3 regions of the Lysinibacillus sp. FSL M8-0134 genome follow, and region 2 is predicted to be linked to each of the others. Evidence: a T-box and tRNA genes for the amino acid it is inferred to sense, from the RefSeq annotation. Region 2 holds a T-box; the other regions hold tRNA genes.
What was found. A T-box is a leader RNA that pairs with one kind of tRNA and senses whether it is charged. The one in region 2 lies ahead of leuS (leucine--tRNA ligase), so its partner is inferred to be a tRNA-Leu.

Region 1 (10,395 bases), on a different contig from region 2:
ACCCCTAATTTTTATTTTAGAAACATATCTAATTTTACCTTATAGAAACGCCATCATTTATCGGTAATTTTTACTATCTTTAGATAATATTAAATATATGTAATAAGTTTTATTTATTACGCTTATAAAAAGCTTTTACAGCGATTAGACGTCTTTCTAAGAGAATTTGATGAGCTATTTAGGACGTTAGATGTTATTTTTTATAAAATAACGGTAGGTTCGTCATGAGTCCTTCGCCGACTATAAAGCTTTAAGCCCCAATGTTGATACGCTATGAACTAGGTCCTCATGAAGTTTAACATTGACGCTTCCAGCATATTTGAAAAAGTTCACTTTGGAGGTGTATAACTGAATGAATATCCGATTGAACACAAAAAAGCCCTTATGACTTTAACAATCATAAGGGCTATATATTTAATTATAAATGGCGGTCCCGACCGGGATCGAACCGGCGATCTCCTGCGTGACAGGCAGGCATGTTAACCGCTACACCACGGGACCTCTTTAAGACATTTATAAATATATCATAAAAAAATTAGATATGCAACAAATATTTTCATATTTTTTATTCAAAAATTATCTACGTATCTATTTTTTGTAGACTCTAAACATGATGCAAAATTTGCAGTATAGTTAACGTAAAGGGGGAAAATTATATGTCAAAATTAAACGAATTACGACAATCTTTACAAGGACAAGATACGGACGCAATTATTATTACAAACGCTCAGAATCGCCGTTATTTAACAGGGTTTACAGGCAGTGCAGGAACAGTTATCGTAACAAACACTCGCGCTCTCTTATTAGTAGACTTCCGCTATACACAACAGGCAAAGGATCAATGTAAAGCTTTTGAGGTTCTAGAAATTGATCGCAACCGTTTATATGAAACCATTCAGGAAATTTTTGAACAGGATTCAATTAAAACAGCAGGTTTTGAGCAACATCATGTTACATATCATAGTTATCAATTAATGAATAATAAATTGACAGCCACATTGAAGCCATTGTCTACTATTGTAGAAGATTTACGAAAGATTAAAACACCCGAAGAAATTGAAATAATAAAAAAAGCAGCATGGATTTCGGATGAGGCATTTAAATATATTTTAACTATCATTGAACCAGGCATTTCTGAACTTGATATTGCCCATGCATTAGAATCTCATATGCGAAAAAATGGTGCCACTGGGGCAGCCTTTGACATGATTATCGCTTCAGGTTATCGTTCAGCATTACCGCATGGTGTAGCGTCCTCTAAAGTAGTTGAGCAAGGTGATATGCTGATAATGGATTTTGGCGCTTATTTTCAAGGCTATCGTTCGGATATGACTAGAACGATTGCAATTGGGGAGCCATCAGACCACTTAAAGGAAGTATACCAAATCGTTTATGACTCTCTCCAACATGCCCTTTCCAAAATGAGAGCAGGTATTACAGGACGAGAGGCAGATAGCTATACTCGTGACTATATTACAGCAAAAGGTTATGGACATAATTATGGACATGGTGCAGGACATGGTATAGGATTAGATATCCATGAAAATATATTTATGTCTACGGTCTGTGAAGATATTCTAGAAGAGAATATGGTATTAACAGTTGAACCAGGTATTTATATACCAAATATAGGCGGCGTACGTATCGAGGATGACGTTATCATTAAGAAAGACGGTGTGGAAGTACTTACCCACTCTCCAAAGGAACTCATTATTTTATAAATAAACAATAACATCAAAGAATAATTACAAATGTAATTATTCTTTAATTTTTTAAATAAAAAAACAGCCAGCTCACAGCTGACTGCTTTCTTGCCTAGCGACGTCCTACTCTCACAGGGGGAAGCCCCCAACTACCATCGGCGCTAAAGAGCTTAACTTCCGTGTTCGGTATGGGAACGGGTGTGACCTCTTTGCCATCATCACTAGACTATATTCAATCTTCAATACACGGCGTATTACTGCGTCAGCTGCTCTCGCTCAATCAGACACGTACAGAAGTACGCTCCCTCAATCACTCGGTTGCTTCCTTGTTCTACTTGTGTCTTGAAGCTCTCATTTTTGAAAGGGTTGTTCTTTCAAAACTAGATAAACGTACATTGAATGCTTCAAACAATTTGGTTAAGTCCTCGATCGATTAGTATTCGTCAGCTCCATGTGTCACCACACTTCCACCTCGAACCTATCTACCTCATCGTCTTTGAGGGATCTTACTTACTTGCGTAATGGGAAATCTCATCTTGAGGGGGGCTTCATGCTTAGATGCTTTCAGCACTTATCCCGTCCACACATAGCTACCCAGCGATGCCTTTGGCAAGACAACTGGTACACCAGCGGTGTGTCCATCCCGGTCCTCTCGTACTAAGGACAGCTCCTCTCAAATTTCCTACGCCCACGACGGATAGGGACCGAACTGTCTCACGACGTTCTGAACCCAGCTCGCGTACCGCTTTAATGGGCGAACAGCCCAACCCTTGGGACCGACTACAGCCCCAGGATGCGATGAGCCGACATCGAGGTGCCAAACCTCCCCGTCGATGTGGACTCTTGGGGGAGATAAGCCTGTTATCCCCGGGGTAGCTTTTATCCGTTGAGCGATGGCCCTTCCATGCGGAACCACCGGATCACTAAGCCCGTCTTTCGACCCTGCTCGACTTGTAGGTCTCGCAGTCAAGCTCCCTTGTGCCTTTACACTCTACGAATGATTTCCAACCATTCTGAGGGAACCTTTGGGCGCCTCCGTTACCTTTTAGGAGGCGACCGCCCCAGTCAAACTGTCCGCCTGACACTGTCTCCTGCCCCGCTAAGGGGCATGGGTTAGAATTTCAATACAACCAGGGTAGTATCCCACCGACGCCTCCTTCGAAGCTGGCGCTCCGAGATCTCTGGCTCCTACCTATCCTGTACAAGTTGTACCAAAATTCAATATCAGGCTACAGTAAAGCTCCACGGGGTCTTTCCGTCCTGTCGCGGGTAACCTGCATCTTCACAGGTACTATAATTTCACCGAGTCTCTCGTTGAGACAGTGCCCAGATCGTTACGCCTTTCGTGCGGGTCGGAACTTACCCGACAAGGAATTTCGCTACCTTAGGACCGTTATAGTTACGGCCGCCGTTTACTGGGGCTTCAATTCGCAGCTTCGCTTGCGCTAACCACTCCTCTTAACCTTCCAGCACCGGGCAGGCGTCAGCCCCTATACGTCACCTTACGGTTTTGCAGAGACCTGTGTTTTTGCTAAACAGTCGCCTGGGCCTATTCACTGCGGCTCTCATGCGCTTGCACGCTCAAGAGCACCCCTTCTCCCGAAGTTACGGGGTCATTTTGCCGAGTTCCTTAACGAGAGTTCTCTCGCACACCTTAGGATTCTCTCCTCGACTACCTGTGTCGGTTTGCGGTACGGGCACCTCTCACCTCGATAGAGGCTTTTCTTGGCAGTGTGAAATCAGGAACTTCGTCCATACGGACTCGCCATCACAGCTCAACGTTACAGTGTGCGGATTTGCCTACACACACGCCTTACTGCTTGGACGCGCATAACCAACAGCGCGCTTACCCTATCCTACTGCGTCCCCCCATTTCTCAAACGGTGAGGAGGTGGTACAGGAATATCAACCTGTTGTCCATCGCCTACGCCTGTCGGCCTCGGCTTAGGTCCCGACTAACCCTGAGCGGACGAGCCTTCCTCAGGAAACCTTAGTCATACGGTGGACGGGATTCTCACCCGTCTTTCGCTACTCATACCGGCATTCTCACTTCTAAGCGCTCCACCAGTCCTTCCGGTCTGACTTCAACGCACTTAGAACGCTCTCCTACCACTGACATCGTAGATGTCAATCCACAGCTTCGGTGAATCGTTTAGCCCCGATACATTTTCGGCGCAGCGTCACTCGACCAGTGAGCTATTACGCACTCTTTAAATGATGGCTGCTTCTAAGCCAACATCCTGGTTGTCTGTGCAACGCCACATCCTTTTCCACTTAACGATTACTTTGGGACCTTAGCTGGTGGTCTGGGCTGTTTCCCTTTTGACTACGGATCTTATCACTCGCAGTCTGACTCCCGTGTATAAATATCTGGCATTCGGAGTTTGTCTGAATTCGGTAAACCGGGATGGCCCCCTAGTCCAAACAGTGCTCTACCTCCAGTATTCTCATCACGAGGCTAGCCCTAAAGCTATTTCGGAGAGAACCAGCTATCTCCAAGTTCGATTGGAATTTCTCCGCTACCCACACCTCATCCCCGCACTTTTCAACGTGCGTGGGTTCGGGCCTCCAGTAAGTGTTACCTTACCTTCACCCTGGACATGGGTAGATCACCTGGTTTCGGGTCTACGACCACGTACTATTTCGCCCTATTCAGACTCGCTTTCGCTGCGGCTCCGCCTTCTAAAGCTTAACCTCGCACGTAATCGTAACTCGCCGGTTCATTCTACAAAAGGCACGCTATCACCCATTAACGGGCTCTAACTACTTGTAGGCACACGGTTTCAGGATCTCTTTCACTCCCCTTCCGGGGTGCTTTTCACCTTTCCCTCACGGTACTGGTTCACTATCGGTCACTAGGTAGTATTTAGCCTTGGGAGATGGTCCTCCCGGATTCCGACGGAATTTCACGTGTTCCGCCGTACTCAGGATCCACTCAGGAGAGAACGAACTTTCGACTACAGGGCTTTTACCTGCTCTGGCGGACCTTTCCAAGTCGCTTCATCTAACTCGCTCTTTTGTAACTCCGTATAGAGTGTCCTACAACCCCAAGAGGCAAGCCTCTTGGTTTGGGCTCTTCCCGTTTCGCTCGCCGCTACTCAGGGAATCGATTTTTCTTTCTCTTCCTCCAGGTACTTAGATGTTTCAGTTCCCTGGGTCTGCCTTCAAGACGCTATGTATTCACGTCAAGATACTACGCGATTAAACGTAGTGGGTTCCCCCATTCGGAAATCTCCGGATCAAAGCTCACTTACAGCTCCCCGAAGCATATCGGTGTTAGTGCCGTCCTTCTTCGGCTCCTAGTGCCAAGGCATTCGCCGTGCGCCCTTAATAACTTAACCTACAGCTTTCAATACACATCGCATTTCGTTGTCAGCTTCACTCGTTCAATCAGTCACGTACTGAAGTACGCTCCTTCATTCACTCGATTGCTTCCTAGAACTGCTTGTGTCTTGAAACCTTACTAATGTTATTAAGCCTATAAAAAACTTAAAAAATAAATGTGTTTGTTACAATTTCAATGTCGTTTTATCCAGTTTTCAAAGAACAAGTTTTGAAGTATTTCATTCGGAAGAATGAACCTTCAAAACTGAACGCAAAACGTAATCTTACAAACCCTAGGTTTGTATTCCGAAATAATCCTTAGAAAGGAGGTGATCCAGCCGCACCTTCCGATACGGCTACCTTGTTACGACTTCACCCCAATCATCTATCCCACCTTCGGCGGCTGGCTCCAAAAGGTTACCTCACCGACTTCGGGTGTTACAAACTCTCGTGGTGTGACGGGCGGTGTGTACAAGGCCCGGGAACGTATTCACCGCGGCATGCTGATCCGCGATTACTAGCGATTCCGGCTTCATGTAGGCGAGTTGCAGCCTACAATCCGAACTGAGAACGACTTTATCGGATTAGCTCCCTCTCGCGAGTTGGCAACCGTTTGTATCGTCCATTGTAGCACGTGTGTAGCCCAGGTCATAAGGGGCATGATGATTTGACGTCATCCCCACCTTCCTCCGGTTTGTCACCGGCAGTCACCTTAGAGTGCCCAACTAAATGATGGCAACTAAGATCAAGGGTTGCGCTCGTTGCGGGACTTAACCCAACATCTCACGACACGAGCTGACGACAACCATGCACCACCTGTCACCGTTGCCCCCGAAGGGGAAACTATATCTCTACAGTGGTCAACGGGATGTCAAGACCTGGTAAGGTTCTTCGCGTTGCTTCGAATTAAACCACATGCTCCACCGCTTGTGCGGGCCCCCGTCAATTCCTTTGAGTTTCAGTCTTGCGACCGTACTCCCCAGGCGGAGTGCTTAATGCGTTAGCTGCAGCACTAAGGGGCGGAAACCCCCTAACACTTAGCACTCATCGTTTACGGCGTGGACTACCAGGGTATCTAATCCTGTTTGCTCCCCACGCTTTCGCGCCTCAGCGTCAGTTACAGACCAGAAAGTCGCCTTCGCCACTGGTGTTCCTCCAAATCTCTACGCATTTCACCGCTACACTTGGAATTCCACTTTCCTCTTCTGCACTCAAGTCCCCCAGTTTCCAATGACCCTCCACGGTTGAGCCGTGGGCTTTCACATCAGACTTAAAGGACCGCCTGCGCGCGCTTTACGCCCAATAATTCCGGACAACGCTTGCCACCTACGTATTACCGCGGCTGCTGGCACGTAGTTAGCCGTGGCTTTCTAATAAGGTACCGTCAAGGTACAGCCAGTTACTACTGTACTTGTTCTTCCCTTACAACAGAGTTTTACGATCCGAAAACCTTCTTCACTCACGCGGCGTTGCTCCATCAGGCTTTCGCCCATTGTGGAAGATTCCCTACTGCTGCCTCCCGTAGGAGTCTGGGCCGTGTCTCAGTCCCAGTGTGGCCGATCACCCTCTCAGGTCGGCTACGCATCGTCGCCTTGGTGAGCCGTTACCTCACCAACTAGCTAATGCGCCGCGGGCCCATCTTATAGCGACAGCCGAAACCGTCTTTCAGTGTTCCACCATGAGGTGGAACAGATTATTCGGTATTAGCCCCGGTTTCCCGGAGTTATCCCAAACTATAAGGTAGGTTGCCCACGTGTTACTCACCCGTCCGCCGCTAACGTCAAAGGAGCAAGCTCCTTCTCTGTTCGCTCGACTTGCATGTATTAGGCACGCCGCCAGCGTTCGTCCTGAGCCAGGATCAAACTCTCCATAAAAGAAATTTGATTAGCTCAAATTGTTTTGCTGGCATCAATTTTGATGTCCAAAATTTTGTTTTGTTCACTAGCCGAAACTAGTTACTTAAAACTTTATTGATTACGTTTTGCTTGTTCAGTTTTCAAGGTTCATAACGTCGTCTTTCAGACAACTTCTTTATGTTATCACACAACCATTTGGTTGTCAACACTTTTTTTGGAGCGGGTGATGAGAATCGAACTCACGACATCAGCTTGGAAGGCTGAGGTTTTACCATTAAACTACACCCGCGTATTTATTGTTTAAAATTGGCGCGCCCGGCAGGAGTCGAACCCACAACCTTCTGATCCGTAGTCAGACGCTCTATCCAATTGAGCTACGGGCGCATATAAAATTAAATGACTTGGTGCGGCCGAGAGGACTTGAACCTCCACGGGGTTGCCCCCACTAGGCCCTCAACCTAGCGCGTCTGCCGTTCCGCCACGACCGCATTCGATTAGTAACTTTCTCATTATACTACGATAACCAAAAAAGTCAACCTTTTTTCTTAAAATAAGATGAGCCATGAAGGACTCGAACCTTCGACCCTCTGATTAAAAGTCAGATGCTCTACCAACTGAGCTAATGGCTCAAATTAAGAAATGAATGGCTGGGGTACTAGGATTCGAACCTAGGCATGACGGAATCAAAATCCGTTGCCTTACCGCTTGGCTATACCCCAATAAGTGGCGGTCCCGACCGGGATCGAACCGGCGATCTCCTGCGTGACAGGCAGGCATGTTAACCGCTACACCACGGGACCAAATTATTGTAATTTAAAATATAAAGAAAATGACCCCTACGGGATTCGAACCCGTGTTACCGCCGTGAAAGGGCGGTGTCTTAACCACTTGACCAAGGGGCCATGGCTCCGAAGGCAGGACTCGAACCTGCGACAACCTGATTAACAGTCAGGTGCTACTACCAACTGAGCTACTTCGGAATAATCATGTAATGTTGTCGTCGTTATCTTGTCGACTTTTACTATTATAGGGACAACTTAATAAAACGTCAACTGTTTTTTTATTTTTTTACTCTAATAGTTTTAATCTCCCCAAACACTTGCTACAACAATACTTTTCAACATTCATTTTTATTTTTCGAACATATAATTGTTGGCAATTGACACAAGTATAAGTATAACGACGACTATATTTGGTAGTTGATGCTTTAGGAGGTTGTAAAACTGAGCAAAATCGAGGTGCATTTACTTTTTTTAATAATGCCCGAAAGTCTTGATCTCGATGTTGATACCCTTTACCTTCTATATGTAAATGATAATGACATAGTTCATGCAGGACTATACCTTCAATTTCCTTAACGCCATATAGCTCAAAGGCTTTAGGATTAATTTCTATATTATGGGATTGTAAAAGATACCGCCCTCCTGTTGAACGTAATCTAGCGTTAAAGTAGGCTTGATGTTGAAATGGCTTTTGAAAACTTTCCAAGGATAAGCGACGAACAAGCTGTTGTAATTCCTCATTGTTCATAATGATCACCTCTAACAACAAGAATACCACACTGCGTAGTATAGACAGTGTGGTAAAAATTTATTACTTATTCTAATGTTTGATTTTTAGGCGGAAGCATTGTTAAAGAAATACGCCCTTTATTTACGTCTATTTGTTCAACCCAAACAGTGACAATATCACCTAAAGCTACAACTTCTAATGGATGTTTAATGCGCTTAGTTTGTAGTTTAGAAATATGCACAAGTCCGTCTTGTTTCACTCCAATATCAACAAATGCACCGAAATCTACTACATTTCGAACTGTCCCCTGGAGCTCCATCCCTATTTTTAAATCTTCCATTTTCAACACATCGGTTTTCAGCAATGGTTGTGGGAAGGCATCACGTGGGTCTCGGCTTGGTTTCATTAAAGTATCCACGATATCTTGAATGGTCACAACGCCTATGCCAAGAACTTCACTTAACTTGTCAATATCTAAAGCTGCAATTGCTGCTTCTGCCTTGGATGTTCCGAGCTCTTTTTTATCTATTTGTGCCTCAGCTAAAATTTGCTCAGCAAGTTTGTAGCTCTCAGGGTGAATTCCCGTCGCATCAAATGGATTTTTTGCTTCAGGAACACGCAAGAATCCAATAGCTTGTTCATAAGTTTTAGCACCAAGCCTTGGAATCTTCTTTAATTGTGCTCGTGTAGTAAATTGACCATTTTCCTCTCGCATCTTCACGATATTCTCAGCAACTGTTTTCGATAAACCAGAAACATATTGTAAGAGTGATGAGGAAGCTGTGTTAACATCAACCCCCACTTGGTTAACAGCTGTTTCTACTATAAATGTTAGCGATTCATTTAATTTTTTTTGAGAAACATCGTGTTGATATTGACCTACCCCTACTGCTTTTGGTTCAATTTTCACCAACTCTGATAAAGGATCCTGCAAACGGCGTGCAATGGAAACAGCACTGCGTTGCTCAACCTGCAAATCAGGAAATTCTGCACGTGCAATATCAGACGCCGAGTAGACAGACGCTCCCGCTTCATTGACAATAACATAAGCCACATCGGTCGTAATTTCACTTAATACGTCCGCAATAAATTGTTCCGTTTCTCTGGATGCTGTTCCGTTACCGATTGCAATTATACTTATTGGATACTTAGCTAAAATACCTTTCACCGTAGCTTTAGATTTTGCCACATCGGGCTTAGGGGGATGTGGATAAATAGCTGTTACCTCTAGCATTTTCCCAGTTTCATCTACAACCGCTAGCTTACAGCCTGTGCGGTAAGCCGGGTCAACTCCCAATACATATTTCCCTTTCATTGGTGGTTGCAGTAATAAATTTCTTAAGTTTTCAGAGAAGATGTGAATAGCTTGAGCCTCCGCTTTTTCTGTAAGCTCATTTCGTAATTCTCTTTCAATAGAAGGCTGAATTAAACGCTTGTATGAATCTTCTATAGCTAGTTTAACTTCTGCAATAGCAGGAGATGAACCAGTGGCAGGTATCCATTCCTTCCACATAATCATTAATACTCGATCCACTGGTACATGGATTGAAACCTTTAAAACTTCTTCTTTCTCTCCTCTGTTGATGGCTAAAATACGGTGTGGAACGATACGACTAACAGGCTCTTCGTACTCGTAATACATTTCAAAAACATTTTTTTCATCAATTTCAGCATTTTTCACAGTTGTTACAAGGACTCCATCTTTCCATGAGTACGCACGGATTTTCTCACGAATTGCAGCATCATCAGCAAAACGTTCTGCTAAAATATCTCGAGCTCCCATTAGAGCTTCCTCTGTATTGGCAACTTGTTCATTATCTACAAAATCAACAGCTAATTGCTCTAATGTATCATTACTAAATGCTAATAGAAGGTCTGCCAGTGGTTCTAAGCCTTTTTCTTTCGCAACAGTTGCCTTTGTACGTCGTTTTTGCTTATACGGTCTGTATAAATCCTCCACGCGCTGTAAGACTGTTGCTGAAAGAATCGCCTTTTCTAAT
Region 2 (10,395 bases):
CTGTATTGTAGTAGTTGGTTGGGTAATAATATCATGGTTGCTACCAGGTAAATAGCCAAGATTAAAGATGGCTGCCGCTACTGGCTTGTGTACAAAGTTTGATACTTCCTCATGTCCTTTGTTTAATACAAGAGCGCGGTGCTCTAAACCGTGATCTAATAGACGATGGAGTGTAGCGTCCACTGCCTCCTTTTGAACATCAAAGGCATATACTTGTCCTTTATCTCCGACTAGCTGTGCTAAAAAGAGGGTATCATGGCCATTTCCTGCCGTCGCATCAACCACCGTATCTCCCTCTGCTATACTATCCTTTAATAGCCGCTGGGCATACTGTAAAACACGTTGTAATTTCATTTTGTAACCTCAGCCTTATAAAACTTCCCTTGCCAACTGCCACGACGTTCAAGCTCGGCATCAATACCATTCAACACTTCCCATTTATTGACACTCCACATTGGCCCAATCATTAAATCAATCGGTCCATCGCCTGTAATGCGATGAATAACCATGTCAGGTGGTAAAATTTCTAATTGATCAGCGACTAGCTTTGTGTAAACATCCTGATCTAAAAATTCTAGCATCCCTTTTTCGTATTGCTTTACCATAGGTGTTCCTTTTAATAGGTGAAGTAAGTGGATTTTAATACCTTGGACATCTAGCTTTGCCACTTCTCGTGCGGTTTCCATCATCATGTCATAGTCCTCTAAAGGCAGGCCGTTAATAATATGTGAGCAAACACGTATCCCATGTTTGCGCAATTTTTCAACACCTTCTACATAGGTTGCATAATCATGGGCGCGGTTAATAAGATTGGCAGTTTTTTCATGAACAGTTTGAAGGCCAAGCTCAATCCATAAATACGTACGCTCATTTAATTCAGCTAAGTATTCTACGACATCATCTGGTAAACAGTCCGGACGTGTAGCAATGGACAAACCAACTACACCTTCTTGCGCTAAAGCAGCTTCAAACTTTTCCTTTAAAACTGGCAATGGGGCATGTGTATTAGTATAGGCTTGGAAGTAGGCCATGTATTTGCCGTCTTTCCATTTTTGATGCATTTTATCTCGAATTTCGGCGAATTGGACATCGATTGGATCGACCTTATTGCCTGCAAAATCGCCAGAGCCAGCAGCACTGCAAAATGTACAGCCACCAAAGGCTACTGTGCCATCACGATTGGGGCAATCAAAGCCTGCGTCTAACGCAACTTTAAACACTTTATGACCAAATTGATCACGTAAATAGCGATTCCATGTATAGTATCTTTTCCCCTCAGAAGGAAAAGGAAAATTCATTTCTGTCATTTATTTCACTCCTCTAACTCTTTATTTTATCATGTGCTTTTCGTTCCGTCATGGGAGAAGGGCTTAATCATACATAGAAGTTTTAAATTGTAACGAAAAAGAGAAGATCGCATATCATTCCTAAGTAAAATATTGTGGAAGACTTGTAAAAAGGGTAAAATTATTTTCCTTGTACTTTTAAGTGTTTCAGCATAAACTAGCTATTTAGAGAAGCGAAATAATGGAGGTCATCATATGCCAAAACGTGTTTGGTTTTTAATAATTGGAATGCTTGTTAACACAACAGGCAACTCTTTTTTATGGCCTTTAAATGCCATTTATATGCATGATTATTTAGGAAAAACGCTTGCGATGGCTGGCTTTATCTTAATGCTCAATTCTGCTGCTGGGGTACTTGGTAACCTACTAGGAGGTTACTTATTTGATAGAATTGGTGGCTATAAGGCTATAATGTTTGGCATTCTGTTAACGATTGCTTCACTAATTGGTTTAACGATTTGGCACGGTTGGCCACATTATGTGTGGTTTTTAACAATACTCGGCTTTAGTGGGGGCATCGTTTTTCCAAGTATGTTTGCATTAGCTGGTGCTGCATGGCCAGAGGGCGGACGAAAAGCCTTTAATGCCATCTATTTGGCACAGAATGTTGGAGTTGCTGTAGGACCTGCACTTGCAGGTATAGTGGCAGATTATCAATTTGACTATGTTTTTAAAGTAAATTTAGGGATGTATATTTTATTCTTTTTCATTGCGCTATTTACATTTAAGCGTTTAGAGGTAGGGAGTATTGCACCGAAGAGTGTCGTTAGTGAAAGTAAACGAATTGTTAACAAGGCACCATTCTATGCTTTGTTAATTATTAGTGCGTCCTCCGTTTTATGTTGGCTAGCATATTCTCAATGGAGTGCAACGATTTCGTCTTATACCCAAGATTTAGGCTTGGGGTTAAAACAATACAGCTTACTTTGGACAATAAATGGTCTACTTATTGTTTTGGGGCAACCTCTTATTGCGCCTCTTGTAAAACGGTGGGAGCATCATTTAAAACGTCAGTTAGTGTTTGGTGTAACGCTTATTGCCATTTCTTTTGGAATTATTGCCTTTGCAAGTGATTTTAAAATGTTCGGTGCAGCGATGCTTGTTTTAACATTTGGCGAAATGTTTTATACCCCCGCATTGCCAACCATTGCGAATCAGCTTGCACCAAAAGGACGACAAGGGTTTTATCAGGGCATAATTAATAGTGCTGCGACTGGGGGACGGATGATTGGGCCATTATTCGGCGGGATAATGGTGGATCAGTTTGGGATGATCCCACTAGTGTTAACCTTAGTGGTCATTGTGCTGTTGGCTATTATCCCATGTTTAACTTACGATTATCCTTTAAAAAAGAACAATATAGTTGTAGATTAATAATCTAACAAAATAAAAAGAGAGCAAAATCGAGTGTGTATAACACTTGGTTTTGCTCTTTTTTATAGGAGATATTGAAAAATATTGTCAACAGGCTTACAATTATATATATTCAAATATTTGAATATGTAGTGATATGGAGGTTTTTTTATGGAAGAGGGCTTACAACAGTTTAAGGCGGATTTTTTTAAAGCATTAGCACATCCGTTACGTATTAGAATACTTGAACTCCTTGTAGATGGTCAGAAAAGTGTCAACGAGATTCAAGATTGTTTAGAAAAAGAGGGCTCGGCAGTTTCACAGCAATTAAGTGTTTTACGTGCTAAAAATATTGTTTATGGGGTGAAAGAAGGTAAAAAAGTTTACTATTCTTTAAGTGATCCAATGATTGGTGAATTACTCGGAGTGGCAAAGGATATTTTTAATAACCATTTAGTTAATACCATTTCAAGATTAGAAGAAATGACGAGCAATGAAGGTGACGAAGACAATAAGTAAATCAATGATGTTTAAAAATTATGCTTTGCTTATTATTTTGAAGGGAAGATTTATCTATGAAGTCACTGTTTACAGGACGCTTTGAAGGGTATTCAGTTCATCATGTAAAGAAGGATGTAATGTCTGGAATTATTGTTGGGATTGTCGCCATTCCACTCGCCATGTCCTTTGCCATTGCATCTGGTGTGAAACCTGAGTATGGTATTTATACCGCTTGTATTGCTGGTATCCTTATTTCGCTTTTTGGTGGATCTAAATATCAAATTGGTGGGCCCACCGGAGCGTTTGTGCCGGTATTATTAGGAATTGTCCTTACTTATGGCTATGAAGATTTATTACTTGCCGGTTTAATGGCAGGGGTTTTGCTTTGCTTAATGGGTATTTTTAAGCTGGGGTCTTTAATTAAGTTTATTCCTCGCCCTGTAACAGTTGGTTTTACTGCAGGTATAGCTGTTCTTATTTTTACAGGTCAAATTGCCAATTTTTTAGGGCTAACCAATATGGAAAGACATGAATATTTTATGGACAATATACAAGAAATCGTTAAGCAGCTAGGTACGACGAATGTTTATAGTATCTTTACGGCAATCCTTTGTTTACTAACGATTATCATCACACCAAAACTTTTTCCAAAAGTTCCTGGTGCATTAGTTGGAATTGTTGTTTCAACTCTTGTGGCAACGTTCTTCTTTTCAGGACAAGTTGCCACTATTGCAACAGCCTATGGTCAAATTCCTAATTCATTACCTCATTTTGCTTTTCCTCCTATTACGTTGGAACGCTTACAACAGCTTATTGGTCCAGCGTTTGTCATTGCAATGCTAGGAGGCATAGAATCTCTGCTATCTGCTGTCGTTGCAGACGGGATGACAAATAGTAAGCATAACAGCAACCGGGAACTTATTGGGCAAGGGATTGCCAATATCGTGACGCCATTGTTTGGAGGTATACCTGCCACGGGTGCGATTGCACGTACAGCGACCAATATTAAAACAGGCGCAATTTCTCCTATGTCAGGTATCATCCATGGTGTGTTTGTCTTAGTCACATTATTGTTATTAGCTCCATATGCGTCACACATACCGTTAGCAAGTATGGCTCCTGTGTTAATGGTAGTAGCTTGGAATATGAGTGAACGACACCATTTTTTGCATATTGTGAAATTAAAATCTGGAGATTCACTTGTATTATTGATTACCTTTTTATTAACTGTCTTTACTAGTCTTACATTAGCAGTCGAAGTAGGGCTAGTCTTGGCTGTGCTTTTATTTGCGAAACGGATGAGTGAAAAGCTTGTTGTCACAAAAGTATTACCCGATCATTCCCTCAAAGGGGAGAAGGTGCAGGCACATGTCGTTCACCAGCAGCATGATTGTCCGCAAATTAGCATGTATACAATTGAAGGTCCACTGTTTTTTGGTGCAGCACAAATGTTTGAACAAACGATTGAAAGCGCGTTACATCAGAAATCAAAAGTTTTGATTTTACGAATGGGGAAAGTGCCCTTTATGGATTCAACTGGTGAAGCATATTTTAGCAATATCATGGATAACTTTATAGCGCAAGGTGGTACTATTTTGTTAACTGGTGTGCAAGGTGATTTAAAGGTAGCCCTGCAGCACAATGGAATCTACGATAAAATAGGCGCGCAACATTTTTATCAGCACACAGGAGAAGCAATTACAAAAGCTATTAGCTATTTGGATGTAAATCAATGCATTGGATGTCAGCATTTTGCTTTTCATGAATGTAAGGATTTATCTAAAACTAAGGAAAAAAAGGAATTAATTGTTCAGTAATGGGTAACCTGTAAACAAAGGCTTGTGCTTTTCAATACTTTCCATTAGAATAAATGCAATATCATGTAAAGACTGTGATGAGGAATAGTAGATTTGTGGTTCTTTTTAGAGAGCTAGCGGTTGGTGAAAGCTAGTAAGAAAGCAAGTTGAACTCGCCTTCTGAGTCTGCCCGCGTGAAATATCGTGTGTCGTTTCTTCCGCGTTAAGGAAGCTTGAGCCGAGTGTAATCACTAATCTGGGTGGTACCGCGGGAGTACAAATTCTCTCGTCCCTTCTTTAAGAATGGGGCGAGTTTTTTTATTTTTTAAATATTTTGTCAATTCTGATGAAGAGCAACATGATCCATCGAAGGAGGAAAAAGAATGAGTTTTAATCATCAACAAATTGAAAAAAAGTGGCAGCAATATTGGGCTGATAATAAAACATTTAAAACTGAAAATGAAACAGCGAAGCCTAAATTTTATGCCCTAGATATGTTCCCATATCCATCTGGTGCTGGACTTCATGTAGGCCATCCAGAAGGATATACAGCAACAGATATCCTTTCACGCTTTAAACGTATGCAAGGCTACAATGTATTACACCCAATGGGCTGGGATGCATTTGGTTTACCAGCTGAGCAATATGCACTTGATACTGGTAATGATCCAGCTGAGTTTACCGCAAAAAATATTGCGACATTCAAGCGTCAAATCCAAGAGCTAGGCTTTAGCTATGATTGGGATCGCGAAATTAACACAACGGACCCTAACTATTATAAATGGACACAATGGATTTTTATCCAACTTTATAAAAAAGGTTTAGCTTATGTCGATGAAGTGGCTGTGAACTGGTGTCCAGCACTTGGTACTGTATTGGCGAATGAAGAGGTAATTGATGGGAAATCAGAACGTGGAGGGCATCCAGTAGAACGTCGACCAATGAAACAATGGATGCTAAAAATTACGGCATATGCAGACCGTTTAATTGATGACTTAGAGGAAGTAGATTGGCCAGAGTCTATTAAAGATATGCAACGTAACTGGATTGGTCGTTCAGAAGGGGCAGAAGTAACATTTGATATTGATGGTACAGATCAAAACTTCACGGTATTTACAACACGTCCTGATACATTATTTGGTGCTACATACTGTGTGCTTGCACCTGAACATAAATTAGTAGAACAGATTACTACTGCTGAACAACGCCAAGCTGTCGAGGATTATTTAGAAAAGGTCAAAATGAAATCTGACCTTGAGCGTACAGATTTAGCGAAAGAGAAAACAGGTGTATTTACAGGAGCCTATGCAGTGAATCCGATTAACGGTAAAAAAGTTCCGATTTGGATTGCTGATTATGTACTAGTGTCTTACGGTACAGGTGCTATTATGGCGGTTCCAGCCCATGATGAACGAGACTATGAATTTGCAACAGCGTTCGGCTTAGACATTGTTCCTGTCCTTGAAGGCGGAGACATCAGCAAAGAAGCATTTACTGGTGATGGTCCACATATTAACTCGGACTTCCTAAATGGTTTAAACAAAGTAGATGGCATCGCGAAAGCAATCGAATGGTTAGAGCAAAAAGGCGTAGGGGAGAAGAAAATCTCTTATCGTCTACGTGACTGGTTATTCTCTCGTCAACGTTACTGGGGTGAACCGATTCCAATGATTCATTGGGAAGATGGCACGATCACACCTGTTCCAGAAGAGGAACTACCATTAATGCTTCCGAAAACAGATAATATCCGTCCATCGGGTACTGGTGAATCACCATTGGCAAATATTGCAGAATGGGTGAATGTTGTAGATCCAGAGACAGGCAAAAAAGGCCGTCGTGAAACAAATACAATGCCACAGTGGGCAGGCTCTAGCTGGTACTTCTTACGCTATATCGATCCTACAAATACAGAAGCGATTGCTGATCCAGAATTACTAAAACGCTGGTTACCAGTTGATATTTATATTGGTGGGGCTGAGCATGCTGTACTACATTTACTATACGCTCGCTTCTGGCATAAAGTGTTATATGATTTAGGTGTTGTTCATACGAAAGAGCCGTTCCAAAAATTATTTAACCAAGGTATGATTCTTGGTGAAGGTAATGAAAAAATGTCTAAATCTAAAGGGAATGTTGTAAACCCAGATGAAATCATCGATTCGCATGGGGCAGATACATTACGTTTATATGAAATGTTTATGGGACCACTTGAGGCTTCTGTTGCATGGTCTACAAATGGCTTAGACGGCGCACGACGCTTCTTAGACCGTATCTGGCGTCTATTTGTCAATGAAGAGGATGGAACAATCTCTGCTAAAATTCAAGTATCTAACGATCAAACACTTGAAAAAGCTTATCACCAAACAGTGAAAAAAGTGACAGAGGATTATGAAGGCATCCGCTTTAATACAGCTATTTCACAAATGATGGTATTTATCAACGATTGCTATAAAGTTGATGTGATCCCAACAGCCTATGCGGAAGGTTTTGTTAAAATGCTAGCACCAATCGCTCCACATATTGCTGAAGAATTATGGCAGCTATTAGGTAATGAAGGAACAATTTCTTATGCGCAATGGCCAACGTATGATGAAGCTAAGCTTGTGGATGATGAAGTAGAAGTAGCAGTGCAAGTTGCGGGTAAAGTACGTGCTAAAATCGTCGTAGCAAAAGATGCTTCAAAAGAGGACATCGAAAAAGTGGCGTTGGCTGATGAAAAAGTACAAGAATATATGGCAGGAAAGAGCTTAGTAAAAGTCATCGTTATTCCAGGCAAACTTGTCAATATTGTCGTTAAATAAAGAGACATAAATTAAAATGTGCATTACTAAAACATAGTTATCAATACCTAAATAAAAAAATAAATCAAAGGACAAAACATATTTTATATGACTAATATGTTTTGTCCTTTTTAAATTAGTATAACGAAATACTAAAAAATCCTTCAGGTTCGGTCCATCCTTCTCATTTATAACGATTAACGGAATTCTTTTAACACTTTTGTATTTTTTAAATGGACAGGTACAGTAAATCCAGATCCTTTCTGGATAGGTTCTCAATGTTAATTATTAGAAAAGGAGAATAGTTTTGTTATCTATAGTTCCTATTATTCTTTTTGGTATTTCACTTGCCCTTTGTATTGTACTATTTCTTAGAATGAATCGAATCAAAGAACGTAAAGAGAAATTACCTCTAATAATTCTATTTAGTTTCACTCTACTTAGTTTTTTAGTGCTATTGTATTCTGCGCTTTATCATTAAATAACATCGTTAAATTTTTTGAAGTGAAGGAATGGATAGATCCCATTCAAGAGCAGAATTACTTGAATCAGTCTATTATTCAGAACGATGAAAAACTGAAAGAACACTCATCTGTTTAAGAGTTAAAACAAATGAGTGTTCTTTTTTAATTTGATAAGTGTTGGGCATGAACGCCTTTTAATTGGAAAAAGCGGTCATATTCAGTCATTCTTAGCACCTAACTTTCTTTTCATCCTTTCTTGTCTACATCTTGCAAATGTCGTTGTTTTGATGTGCAACCCATAGCGATTACGAAGATACAATACAGAAAAACTGCACCCAACTAACCGAGTCGAGTGCAGTTCAAAAATAGTCCCATATTCAGTTTAAATAATCAATCCAACAATAATAGCTGTTAGGATACTTACAAGTGTAGCGCCGTACAACAACTTTAAGCCAAATCGTGCAACAACATTTCCTTGTCTTTCGTTCAACCCTTTCACTGCCCCGGAAATAATACCAATGGATGAAAAGTTGGCAAAGGATACAAGGAATACAGAAATAATGCCCAGTGTACGTTCACTCATGGACGCTGAGACGTCACCAAGATTGATCATGGCAACGAATTCATTCGTTACTAATTTAGTTGCCATAATGCCGCCAGCAGAAACAGCATCTTTCCATGGGATCCCCATTAAGAAGGCGATTGGTGCAAAGATATAGCCTAATATTTCTTGGAAAGAGATGCCGATAATCATATCAAATAGTGAATTGATTAAATCCATTAAAGCTACGAAACCAATAAGCATGGCACCAACAATGATGGCTACTTTAAAGCCATCCATAATATATTCTCCAATCATTTGGAAGAAGGCTTGCTTATGCTCATCTTCAATCGTTAAGATATCTTCCTTTTCATCTACAGTATAAGGATTAATGATGGAAACAATGATAAAGCCCCCAAATAGATTCAGGACTATGGCCGTTACAACATATTTAGGCTCAATCATTGTCATGTAGGCTCCAACAACTGACATCGAAACGGTAGACATAGCTGATGCACATAAAGTATACATACGATGAGGGGCAATCTTATCTAATTGTTTTTTGACCGTTATGAATACTTCGGATTGTCCTACCATAGCAGAAGCAACGGCATTATAGGACTCTAATTTTCCCATACCACTGACTTTGCTTAAAAATAATCCTATCCATTTCATAAATAAGGGAAGTATTCTAAAGTGTTGTAAAATCCCGATCAAGACTGAAATAAAGATAATCGGTAATAATACTGTTAAAAAGAATGGTGATTCTCCTTCATTTGCTAAACCACCAAAAACAAATGATATACCTGCATTGGCATATGATAATAAATGATCAAATACTTTTGTGATTCCTTTGATTAGAACATAACCAACTGTTGTATTGAGTAGTAAAGCTGCCAATAAAAATTGGATGATTAACATAATAACTATATATTTATATTTTATTTCTTTTTTGTTTTTACTCATTAAAAAAGCTAATGCAAAAACAAGTAACAATCCACACAAGGATATTAAGTACCTCATCATTTCCTCCATATTTATATATAATATTTTTTGCCATGATGTTCCAATTTCAAAAGAACAGCTTAAGATCTAATTAGTCAGACGTCAGACAAACAATCTCACTATAACAGTTTTTTTGCTAGTTATTCAATAGAAAAAAGAAAAAAAGTATGCTTCTTGGCATACGAATACGATAAATACAGTGTATAACCGACATATTCCAAATAAAATCATTAAAATCAACGATGAAAAAAATGCTTGTTACAATGCTTTTTTATTGTGTGGAGTTTTTGAAAAATTATGTCCATCGTAAAAACGTAGCGGTTATTTTCTTTTTTTGAAACCAATAAGCAATGGATTACGACTATAGGGTGAATGTGTATAGGAGGTGTTTGGGTGAGTGAGCATTTAGCAGCCATTATGGAAGAGCACGGTGAATATTGCTTACGAGTGGCTTATCTATATGTAAAGGACTGGTCGATTGCTGAAGAAATTGTTCAGGATGTATTTTTCGCGTATTATCGTCAGCAGAATCGTTTTGAACAAAGATCCTCCCTAAAGACGTATTTAGTCAAAATTACCGTACATAAAAGTCATGATTATCTACGAAGT
Region 3 (10,395 bases), 3.3 Mb from region 2:
CCAGTCCTTCCGGTCTGACTTCAACGCACTTAGAACGCTCTCCTACCACTGACATCGTAGATGTCAATCCACAGCTTCGGTGAATCGTTTAGCCCCGATACATTTTCGGCGCAGCGTCACTCGACCAGTGAGCTATTACGCACTCTTTAAATGATGGCTGCTTCTAAGCCAACATCCTGGTTGTCTGTGCAACGCCACATCCTTTTCCACTTAACGATTACTTTGGGACCTTAGCTGGTGGTCTGGGCTGTTTCCCTTTTGACTACGGATCTTATCACTCGCAGTCTGACTCCCGTGTATAAATATCTGGCATTCGGAGTTTGTCTGAATTCGGTAAACCGGGATGGCCCCCTAGTCCAAACAGTGCTCTACCTCCAGTATTCTCATCACGAGGCTAGCCCTAAAGCTATTTCGGAGAGAACCAGCTATCTCCAAGTTCGATTGGAATTTCTCCGCTACCCACACCTCATCCCCGCACTTTTCAACGTGCGTGGGTTCGGGCCTCCAGTAAGTGTTACCTTACCTTCACCCTGGACATGGGTAGATCACCTGGTTTCGGGTCTACGACCACGTACTATTTCGCCCTATTCAGACTCGCTTTCGCTGCGGCTCCGCCTTCTAAAGCTTAACCTCGCACGTAATCGTAACTCGCCGGTTCATTCTACAAAAGGCACGCTATCACCCATTAACGGGCTCTAACTACTTGTAGGCACACGGTTTCAGGATCTCTTTCACTCCCCTTCCGGGGTGCTTTTCACCTTTCCCTCACGGTACTGGTTCACTATCGGTCACTAGGTAGTATTTAGCCTTGGGAGATGGTCCTCCCGGATTCCGACGGAATTTCACGTGTTCCGCCGTACTCAGGATCCACTCAGGAGAGAACGAACTTTCGACTACAGGGCTTTTACCTGCTCTGGCGGACCTTTCCAAGTCGCTTCATCTAACTCGCTCTTTTGTAACTCCGTATAGAGTGTCCTACAACCCCAAGAGGCAAGCCTCTTGGTTTGGGCTCTTCCCGTTTCGCTCGCCGCTACTCAGGGAATCGATTTTTCTTTCTCTTCCTCCAGGTACTTAGATGTTTCAGTTCCCTGGGTCTGCCTTCAAGACGCTATGTATTCACGTCAAGATACTACGCGATTAAACGTAGTGGGTTCCCCCATTCGGAAATCTCCGGATCAAAGCTCACTTACAGCTCCCCGAAGCATATCGGTGTTAGTGCCGTCCTTCTTCGGCTCCTAGTGCCAAGGCATTCGCCGTGCGCCCTTAATAACTTAACCAAGTTATTAAGCCTATAAAAAACTTAAAAAATAAATGTGTTTGTTACAATTTCAATGTCGTTTTATCCAGTTTTCAAAGAACAAAATTGGTGGAGCCTAGCGGGATCGAACCGCTGACCTCCTGCGTGCAAGGCAGGCGCTCTCCCAGCTGAGCTAAGGCCCCAAGAGGTATATATGGTGGGCCTAAATGGACTCGAACCATCGACCTCACGCTTATCAGGCGTGCGCTCTAACCAGCTGAGCTATAGGCCCTCTTGGAAGTTTTATAATATTTCATAAACCTTCAAAACTGAACGCAAAACGTAATCTTACAAACCCTAGGTTTGTATTCCGAAATAATCCTTAGAAAGGAGGTGATCCAGCCGCACCTTCCGATACGGCTACCTTGTTACGACTTCACCCCAATCATCTATCCCACCTTCGGCGGCTGGCTCCAAAAGGTTACCTCACCGACTTCGGGTGTTACAAACTCTCGTGGTGTGACGGGCGGTGTGTACAAGGCCCGGGAACGTATTCACCGCGGCATGCTGATCCGCGATTACTAGCGATTCCGGCTTCATGTAGGCGAGTTGCAGCCTACAATCCGAACTGAGAACGACTTTATCGGATTAGCTCCCTCTCGCGAGTTGGCAACCGTTTGTATCGTCCATTGTAGCACGTGTGTAGCCCAGGTCATAAGGGGCATGATGATTTGACGTCATCCCCACCTTCCTCCGGTTTGTCACCGGCAGTCACCTTAGAGTGCCCAACTAAATGATGGCAACTAAGATCAAGGGTTGCGCTCGTTGCGGGACTTAACCCAACATCTCACGACACGAGCTGACGACAACCATGCACCACCTGTCACCGTTGCCCCCGAAGGGGAAACTATATCTCTACAGTGGTCAACGGGATGTCAAGACCTGGTAAGGTTCTTCGCGTTGCTTCGAATTAAACCACATGCTCCACCGCTTGTGCGGGCCCCCGTCAATTCCTTTGAGTTTCAGTCTTGCGACCGTACTCCCCAGGCGGAGTGCTTAATGCGTTAGCTGCAGCACTAAGGGGCGGAAACCCCCTAACACTTAGCACTCATCGTTTACGGCGTGGACTACCAGGGTATCTAATCCTGTTTGCTCCCCACGCTTTCGCGCCTCAGCGTCAGTTACAGACCAGAAAGTCGCCTTCGCCACTGGTGTTCCTCCAAATCTCTACGCATTTCACCGCTACACTTGGAATTCCACTTTCCTCTTCTGCACTCAAGTCCCCCAGTTTCCAATGACCCTCCACGGTTGAGCCGTGGGCTTTCACATCAGACTTAAAGGACCGCCTGCGCGCGCTTTACGCCCAATAATTCCGGACAACGCTTGCCACCTACGTATTACCGCGGCTGCTGGCACGTAGTTAGCCGTGGCTTTCTAATAAGGTACCGTCAAGGTACAGCCAGTTACTACTGTACTTGTTCTTCCCTTACAACAGAGTTTTACGATCCGAAAACCTTCTTCACTCACGCGGCGTTGCTCCATCAGGCTTTCGCCCATTGTGGAAGATTCCCTACTGCTGCCTCCCGTAGGAGTCTGGGCCGTGTCTCAGTCCCAGTGTGGCCGATCACCCTCTCAGGTCGGCTACGCATCGTCGCCTTGGTGAGCCGTTACCTCACCAACTAGCTAATGCGCCGCGGGCCCATCTTATAGCGACAGCCGAAACCGTCTTTCAGTGTTCCACCATGAGGTGGAACAGATTATTCGGTATTAGCCCCGGTTTCCCGGAGTTATCCCAAACTATAAGGTAGGTTGCCCACGTGTTACTCACCCGTCCGCCGCTAACGTCAAAGGAGCAAGCTCCTTCTCTGTTCGCTCGACTTGCATGTATTAGGCACGCCGCCAGCGTTCGTCCTGAGCCAGGATCAAACTCTCCATAAAAGAAATTTGATTAGCTCAAATTGTTTTGCTGGCATCAATTTTGATGTCCAAAATTTTGTTTCGTTCACTAGCCGAAACTAGTTACTTAAAACTTTATTGATTACGTTTTGCTTGTTCAGTTTTCAAGGTTCATTTAATTGAATTGGTGGAGCCTAGCGGGATCGAACCGCTGACCTCCTGCGTGCAAGGCAGGCGCTCTCCCAGCTGAGCTAAGGCCCCATAAATTTAGGAAATGGTCGGGAAGACAGGATTCGAACCTGCGACCCCTTGGTCCCAAACCAAGTGCTCTACCAAGCTGAGCTACTTCCCGTTCGTTCTTTTGGCGCGCCCGACAGGAGTCGAACCCATAACCTTCTGATCCGTAGTCAGACGCTCTATCCAATTGAGCTACGGGCGCATAATAATGGTGCCGAGGACCGGAATCGAACCGGTACGGTAGTCACCTACCGCAGGATTTTAAGTCCTGTGCGTCTGCCAGTTCCGCCACCCCGGCACATTTGGAGCGGAAGACGAGGTTCGAACTCGCGACCCCCACCTTGGCAAGGTGGTGTTCTACCACTGAACTACTTCCGCATGTGCATAAGTTTTTTTATCTGGCAATGAAAATAATGGTGCGGGTGAAGGGAGTCGAACCCCCACGCCTTGCGGCGCTAGATCCTAAGTCTAGTGCGTCTGCCAATTCCGCCACACCCGCTTATTATTATTTCAAAATGGTGAGCCATGAAGGACTCGAACCTTCGACCCTCTGATTAAAAGTCAGATGCTCTACCAACTGAGCTAATGGCTCGAAAAAATGGTGCCGGCTATAGGAATCGAACCCACGACCTACTGATTACAAGTCAGTTGCTCTACCTGCTGAGCTAAACCGGCATATGGTGGAGGATGACGGGCTCGAACCGCCGACCCCCTGCTTGTAAGGCAGGTGCTCTCCCAGCTGAGCTAATCCTCCTGGGTATTATGCCTAGCGACGTCCTACTCTCACAGGGGGAAGCCCCCAACTACCATCGGCGCTAAAGAGCTTAACTTCCGTGTTCGGTATGGGAACGGGTGTGACCTCTTTGCCATCATCACTAGACTATTTGAAAGACAACACCTATTATAACATATTTTATCAAAATTACAAGTATATTATAATATTTTATTCTTTCAAAACTGGATAAACGTGCATTGACTGCTTCAAACAATTTGGTTAAGTCCTCGATCGATTAGTATTCGTCAGCTCCATGTGTCACCACACTTCCACCTCGAACCTATCTACCTCATCGTCTTTGAGGGATCTTACTTACTTGCGTAATGGGAAATCTCATCTTGAGGGGGGCTTCATGCTTAGATGCTTTCAGCACTTATCCCGTCCACACATAGCTACCCAGCGATGCCTTTGGCAAGACAACTGGTACACCAGCGGTGTGTCCATCCCGGTCCTCTCGTACTAAGGACAGCTCCTCTCAAATTTCCTACGCCCACGACGGATAGGGACCGAACTGTCTCACGACGTTCTGAACCCAGCTCGCGTACCGCTTTAATGGGCGAACAGCCCAACCCTTGGGACCGACTACAGCCCCAGGATGCGATGAGCCGACATCGAGGTGCCAAACCTCCCCGTCGATGTGGACTCTTGGGGGAGATAAGCCTGTTATCCCCGGGGTAGCTTTTATCCGTTGAGCGATGGCCCTTCCATGCGGAACCACCGGATCACTAAGCCCGTCTTTCGACCCTGCTCGACTTGTAGGTCTCGCAGTCAAGCTCCCTTGTGCCTTTACACTCTACGAATGATTTCCAACCATTCTGAGGGAACCTTTGGGCGCCTCCGTTACCTTTTAGGAGGCGACCGCCCCAGTCAAACTGTCCGCCTGACACTGTCTCCTGCCCCGCTAAGGGGCATGGGTTAGAATTTCAATACAACCAGGGTAGTATCCCACCGACGCCTCCTTCGAAGCTGGCGCTCCGAGATCTCTGGCTCCTACCTATCCTGTACAAGTTGTACCAAAATTCAATATCAGGCTACAGTAAAGCTCCACGGGGTCTTTCCGTCCTGTCGCGGGTAACCTGCATCTTCACAGGTACTATAATTTCACCGAGTCTCTCGTTGAGACAGTGCCCAGATCGTTACGCCTTTCGTGCGGGTCGGAACTTACCCGACAAGGAATTTCGCTACCTTAGGACCGTTATAGTTACGGCCGCCGTTTACTGGGGCTTCAATTCGCAGCTTCGCTTGCGCTAACCACTCCTCTTAACCTTCCAGCACCGGGCAGGCGTCAGCCCCTATACGTCACCTTACGGTTTTGCAGAGACCTGTGTTTTTGCTAAACAGTCGCCTGGGCCTATTCACTGCGGCTCTCATGCGCTTGCACGCTCAAGAGCACCCCTTCTCCCGAAGTTACGGGGTCATTTTGCCGAGTTCCTTAACGAGAGTTCTCTCGCACACCTTAGGATTCTCTCCTCGACTACCTGTGTCGGTTTGCGGTACGGGCACCTCTCACCTCGATAGAGGCTTTTCTTGGCAGTGTGAAATCAGGAACTTCGTCCATACGGACTCGCCATCACAGCTCAACGTTACAGTGTGCGGATTTGCCTACACACACGCCTTACTGCTTGGACGCGCATAACCAACAGCGCGCTTACCCTATCCTACTGCGTCCCCCCATTTCTCAAACGGTGAGGAGGTGGTACAGGAATATCAACCTGTTGTCCATCGCCTACGCCTGTCGGCCTCGGCTTAGGTCCCGACTAACCCTGAGCGGACGAGCCTTCCTCAGGAAACCTTAGTCATACGGTGGACGGGATTCTCACCCGTCTTTCGCTACTCATACCGGCATTCTCACTTCTAAGCGCTCCACCAGTCCTTCCGGTCTGACTTCAACGCACTTAGAACGCTCTCCTACCACTGACATCGTAGATGTCAATCCACAGCTTCGGTGAATCGTTTAGCCCCGATACATTTTCGGCGCAGCGTCACTCGACCAGTGAGCTATTACGCACTCTTTAAATGATGGCTGCTTCTAAGCCAACATCCTGGTTGTCTGTGCAACGCCACATCCTTTTCCACTTAACGATTACTTTGGGACCTTAGCTGGTGGTCTGGGCTGTTTCCCTTTTGACTACGGATCTTATCACTCGCAGTCTGACTCCCGTGTATAAATATCTGGCATTCGGAGTTTGTCTGAATTCGGTAAACCGGGATGGCCCCCTAGTCCAAACAGTGCTCTACCTCCAGTATTCTCATCACGAGGCTAGCCCTAAAGCTATTTCGGAGAGAACCAGCTATCTCCAAGTTCGATTGGAATTTCTCCGCTACCCACACCTCATCCCCGCACTTTTCAACGTGCGTGGGTTCGGGCCTCCAGTAAGTGTTACCTTACCTTCACCCTGGACATGGGTAGATCACCTGGTTTCGGGTCTACGACCACGTACTATTTCGCCCTATTCAGACTCGCTTTCGCTGCGGCTCCGCCTTCTAAAGCTTAACCTTGCACGTAATCGTAACTCGCCGGTTCATTCTACAAAAGGCACGCTATCACCCATTAACGGGCTCTAACTACTTGTAGGCACACGGTTTCAGGATCTCTTTCACTCCCCTTCCGGGGTGCTTTTCACCTTTCCCTCACGGTACTGGTTCACTATCGGTCACTAGGTAGTATTTAGCCTTGGGAGATGGTCCTCCCGGATTCCGACGGAATTTCACGTGTTCCGCCGTACTCAGGATCCACTCAGGAGAGAACGAACTTTCGACTACAGGGCTTTTACCTGCTCTGGCGGACCTTTCCAAGTCGCTTCATCTAACTCGCTCTTTTGTAACTCCGTATAGAGTGTCCTACAACCCCAAGAGGCAAGCCTCTTGGTTTGGGCTCTTCCCGTTTCGCTCGCCGCTACTCAGGGAATCGATTTTTCTTTCTCTTCCTCCAGGTACTTAGATGTTTCAGTTCCCTGGGTCTGCCTTCAAGACGCTATGTATTCACGTCAAGATACTACGCGATTAAACGTAGTGGGTTCCCCCATTCGGAAATCTCCGGATCAAAGCTCACTTACAGCTCCCCGAAGCATATCGGTGTTAGTGCCGTCCTTCTTCGGCTCCTAGTGCCAAGGCATTCGCCGTGCGCCCTTAATAACTTAACCAAGTTATTAAGCCTATAAAAAACTTAAAAAATAAATGTGTTTGTTACAATTTCAATGTCGTTTTATCCAGTTTTCAAAGAACAAGTTTTGAAGTATTTCATTCGGAAGAATGAACCTTCAAAACTGAACGCAAAACGTAATCTTACAAACCCAAGGTTTGTATTCCGAAATAATCCTTAGAAAGGAGGTGATCCAGCCGCACCTTCCGATACGGCTACCTTGTTACGACTTCACCCCAATCATCTATCCCACCTTCGGCGGCTGGCTCCAAAAGGTTACCTCACCGACTTCGGGTGTTACAAACTCTCGTGGTGTGACGGGCGGTGTGTACAAGGCCCGGGAACGTATTCACCGCGGCATGCTGATCCGCGATTACTAGCGATTCCGGCTTCATGTAGGCGAGTTGCAGCCTACAATCCGAACTGAGAACGACTTTATCGGATTAGCTCCCTCTCGCGAGTTGGCAACCGTTTGTATCGTCCATTGTAGCACGTGTGTAGCCCAGGTCATAAGGGGCATGATGATTTGACGTCATCCCCACCTTCCTCCGGTTTGTCACCGGCAGTCACCTTAGAGTGCCCAACTAAATGATGGCAACTAAGATCAAGGGTTGCGCTCGTTGCGGGACTTAACCCAACATCTCACGACACGAGCTGACGACAACCATGCACCACCTGTCACCGTTGCCCCCGAAGGGGAAACTATATCTCTACAGTGGTCAACGGGATGTCAAGACCTGGTAAGGTTCTTCGCGTTGCTTCGAATTAAACCACATGCTCCACCGCTTGTGCGGGCCCCCGTCAATTCCTTTGAGTTTCAGTCTTGCGACCGTACTCCCCAGGCGGAGTGCTTAATGCGTTAGCTGCAGCACTAAGGGGCGGAAACCCCCTAACACTTAGCACTCATCGTTTACGGCGTGGACTACCAGGGTATCTAATCCTGTTTGCTCCCCACGCTTTCGCGCCTCAGCGTCAGTTACAGACCAGAAAGTCGCCTTCGCCACTGGTGTTCCTCCAAATCTCTACGCATTTCACCGCTACACTTGGAATTCCACTTTCCTCTTCTGCACTCAAGTCCCCCAGTTTCCAATGACCCTCCACGGTTGAGCCGTGGGCTTTCACATCAGACTTAAAGGACCGCCTGCGCGCGCTTTACGCCCAATAATTCCGGACAACGCTTGCCACCTACGTATTACCGCGGCTGCTGGCACGTAGTTAGCCGTGGCTTTCTAATAAGGTACCGTCAAGGTACAGCCAGTTACTACTGTACTTGTTCTTCCCTTACAACAGAGTTTTACGATCCGAAAACCTTCTTCACTCACGCGGCGTTGCTCCATCAGGCTTTCGCCCATTGTGGAAGATTCCCTACTGCTGCCTCCCGTAGGAGTCTGGGCCGTGTCTCAGTCCCAGTGTGGCCGATCACCCTCTCAGGTCGGCTACGCATCGTCGCCTTGGTGAGCCGTTACCTCACCAACTAGCTAATGCGCCGCGGGCCCATCTTATAGCGACAGCCGAAACCGTCTTTCAGTGTTCCACCATGAGGTGGAACAGATTATTCGGTATTAGCCCCGGTTTCCCGGAGTTATCCCAAACTATAAGGTAGGTTGCCCACGTGTTACTCACCCGTCCGCCGCTAACGTCAAAGGAGCAAGCTCCTTCTCTGTTCGCTCGACTTGCATGTATTAGGCACGCCGCCAGCGTTCGTCCTGAGCCAGGATCAAACTCTCCATAAAAGAAATTTGATTAGCTCAAATTGTTTTGCTGGCATCAATTTTGATGTCCAAAATTTTGTTTTGTTCACTAGCCGAAACTAGTTACTTAAAACTTTATTGATTACGTTTTGCTTGTTCAGTTTTCAAGGTTCATTTTGTTAACCATCTCATCGACAGCAACTTTTAAATTATAACATATTTCGTTTTTCGTTGTCAACATCTTTTTTAAAAAGTTTTTAAGTCCGAAGAGACAACTCTTAAACTATATCATAATCATTTTCGTAAGTCAACATCTTTTTCATCTAAATTTCTTTGATGTTGTTTTCTTGCATCGTCTTAACGACAAGTAATAATTTATCATGTTAACTTAGACATCGCAAGTGTTTTTTTAAACAAAATCTACTTTATTTAAAAATAACGAATTAATAAGCTATTTTACGCATTTACGAGAATACGAAAATTATATATTCTCCTTTGCCCACTTAATTATTTGTTTTACTATACATCTCTTTCTTTCAAATCACAACATTTTATCCTACTATTTTTCAAATCAAAAGTGCATTACAGTTTACTATATAAGAAAACCTCTAGAAAACTAAAGGCTTTCGATAGAGCAAATGTTATTGTGTCGTTCATTTCATACAAACTTTTTTCATTCAAGGCAACAACGTATTTACATGTACACGTTTTATATGTACCGTATCGAAAATAAGCGCTAAAGTGCTTTTACTACACTTTAGCGCTTATTTCTATTATGTCCTATTTTAAATCGTCACTTTGAGGATCAACTATATTTAAGCACCATAAGAAATTATCCCAAGCGGAATACCAGCCACTGAAAATTTCCGACGAATCATCCCAACGCACGTCGAATTTCTTCTGACCGTCTATCTCCACTAAATATAATGTAAGGTTTTCGTCTTTCTTAGCCACTACTAATTTCATACCATGCTCAAGTTCTTCTTCAGTAAATGGAACATCAGAAACTGATCGTAATTGTGCCTGTTCAAACACTTGTTTGTTAATAATTTTGTAATTCATTATAAGCCCCCAATAAAATACTTCTTTTTTTACTTAGTAATTTAAAAAACATAGAACTATAAAAGTATAACCTAAATTTAATCAACCTTTAAACAACTTAATTTTTTTCAAAGCATAAAAAAAGAGAACCCACTTATCCCGTGAATTCTCCTCTTTATTTATTTCTTTTGTTTTATTGCTCTATGAAAAAAACCAACTACTTTGTAATATGGCGCATTGTTGGGAACAATAATACGTCACGAATTGATGGTGAATTTGTAAGGAGCATAATTAAACGGTCAATACCGATTCCTAAACCACCTGTTGGAGGCATACCGTATTCCAACGCTTCAATGAAATCATTGTCCATTTCATG

Region 1: it encodes a tRNA-Leu, which carries the amino acid that the T-box ahead of leuS (leucine--tRNA ligase) is inferred to sense. The anticodon was not compared.
Region 3: it encodes a tRNA-Leu, which carries the amino acid that the T-box ahead of leuS (leucine--tRNA ligase) is inferred to sense. The anticodon was not compared.

Annotation. Positions count from the first base shown of each region.
Region 1 is NZ_JBBPAJ010000002.1:86,506-96,900, forward strand. Features, by position in the region: tRNA gene MKY49_RS20220 (tRNA-Asp) at 426-501, opposite strand; gene MKY49_RS20225 (M24 family metallopeptidase) at 657-1,721, shown strand; rRNA gene rrf (5S ribosomal RNA) at 1,814-1,929, opposite strand; rRNA gene MKY49_RS20235 (23S ribosomal RNA) at 2,117-5,044, opposite strand; rRNA gene MKY49_RS20240 (16S ribosomal RNA) at 5,350-6,901, opposite strand; tRNA gene MKY49_RS20245 (tRNA-Gly) at 7,099-7,172, opposite strand; tRNA gene MKY49_RS20250 (tRNA-Arg) at 7,191-7,267, opposite strand; tRNA gene MKY49_RS20255 (tRNA-Leu) at 7,286-7,371, opposite strand; tRNA gene MKY49_RS20260 (tRNA-Lys) at 7,440-7,512, opposite strand; tRNA gene MKY49_RS20265 (tRNA-Gln) at 7,528-7,602, opposite strand; tRNA gene MKY49_RS20270 (tRNA-Asp) at 7,608-7,683, opposite strand; tRNA gene MKY49_RS20275 (tRNA-Glu) at 7,714-7,785, opposite strand; tRNA gene MKY49_RS20280 (tRNA-Asn) at 7,787-7,863, opposite strand; gene MKY49_RS20285 (SprT family protein) at 7,952-8,413, opposite strand; gene MKY49_RS20290 (Tex family protein) at 8,481-10,395, opposite strand, start outside.
Region 2 is NZ_JBBPAJ010000001.1:3,325,547-3,335,941, reverse strand. Features, by position in the region: gene MKY49_RS16900 (tRNA (mnm(5)s(2)U34)-methyltransferase) at 1-354, opposite strand, end outside; gene MKY49_RS16895 (TIGR01212 family radical SAM protein) at 351-1,307, opposite strand; gene MKY49_RS16890 (MDR family MFS transporter) at 1,542-2,720, shown strand; gene MKY49_RS16885 (ArsR/SmtB family transcription factor) at 2,871-3,218, shown strand; gene MKY49_RS16880 (SulP family inorganic anion transporter) at 3,275-5,017, shown strand; T-box leader at 5,083-5,293, shown strand; gene leuS (leucine--tRNA ligase) at 5,380-7,797, shown strand; gene MKY49_RS16870 (NupC/NupG family nucleoside CNT transporter) at 8,623-9,804, opposite strand; gene MKY49_RS16865 (sigma-70 family RNA polymerase sigma factor) at 10,180-10,395, shown strand, end outside.
Region 3 is NZ_JBBPAJ010000001.1:54,012-64,406, reverse strand. Features, by position in the region: rRNA gene MKY49_RS00375 (23S ribosomal RNA) at 1-1,277, opposite strand, end outside; tRNA gene MKY49_RS00370 (tRNA-Ala) at 1,365-1,440, opposite strand; tRNA gene MKY49_RS00365 (tRNA-Ile) at 1,453-1,529, opposite strand; rRNA gene MKY49_RS00360 (16S ribosomal RNA) at 1,624-3,175, opposite strand; tRNA gene MKY49_RS00355 (tRNA-Ala) at 3,319-3,394, opposite strand; tRNA gene MKY49_RS00350 (tRNA-Pro) at 3,409-3,485, opposite strand; tRNA gene MKY49_RS00345 (tRNA-Arg) at 3,496-3,572, opposite strand; tRNA gene MKY49_RS00340 (tRNA-Leu) at 3,580-3,668, opposite strand; tRNA gene MKY49_RS00335 (tRNA-Gly) at 3,674-3,748, opposite strand; tRNA gene MKY49_RS00330 (tRNA-Leu) at 3,785-3,869, opposite strand; tRNA gene MKY49_RS00325 (tRNA-Lys) at 3,887-3,962, opposite strand; tRNA gene MKY49_RS00320 (tRNA-Thr) at 3,970-4,045, opposite strand; tRNA gene MKY49_RS00315 (tRNA-Val) at 4,049-4,124, opposite strand; rRNA gene rrf (5S ribosomal RNA) at 4,135-4,250, opposite strand; rRNA gene MKY49_RS00305 (23S ribosomal RNA) at 4,361-7,288, opposite strand; rRNA gene MKY49_RS00300 (16S ribosomal RNA) at 7,469-9,020, opposite strand; gene MKY49_RS00295 (hypothetical protein) at 9,759-10,040, opposite strand; gene lysS (lysine--tRNA ligase) at 10,237-10,395, opposite strand, start outside.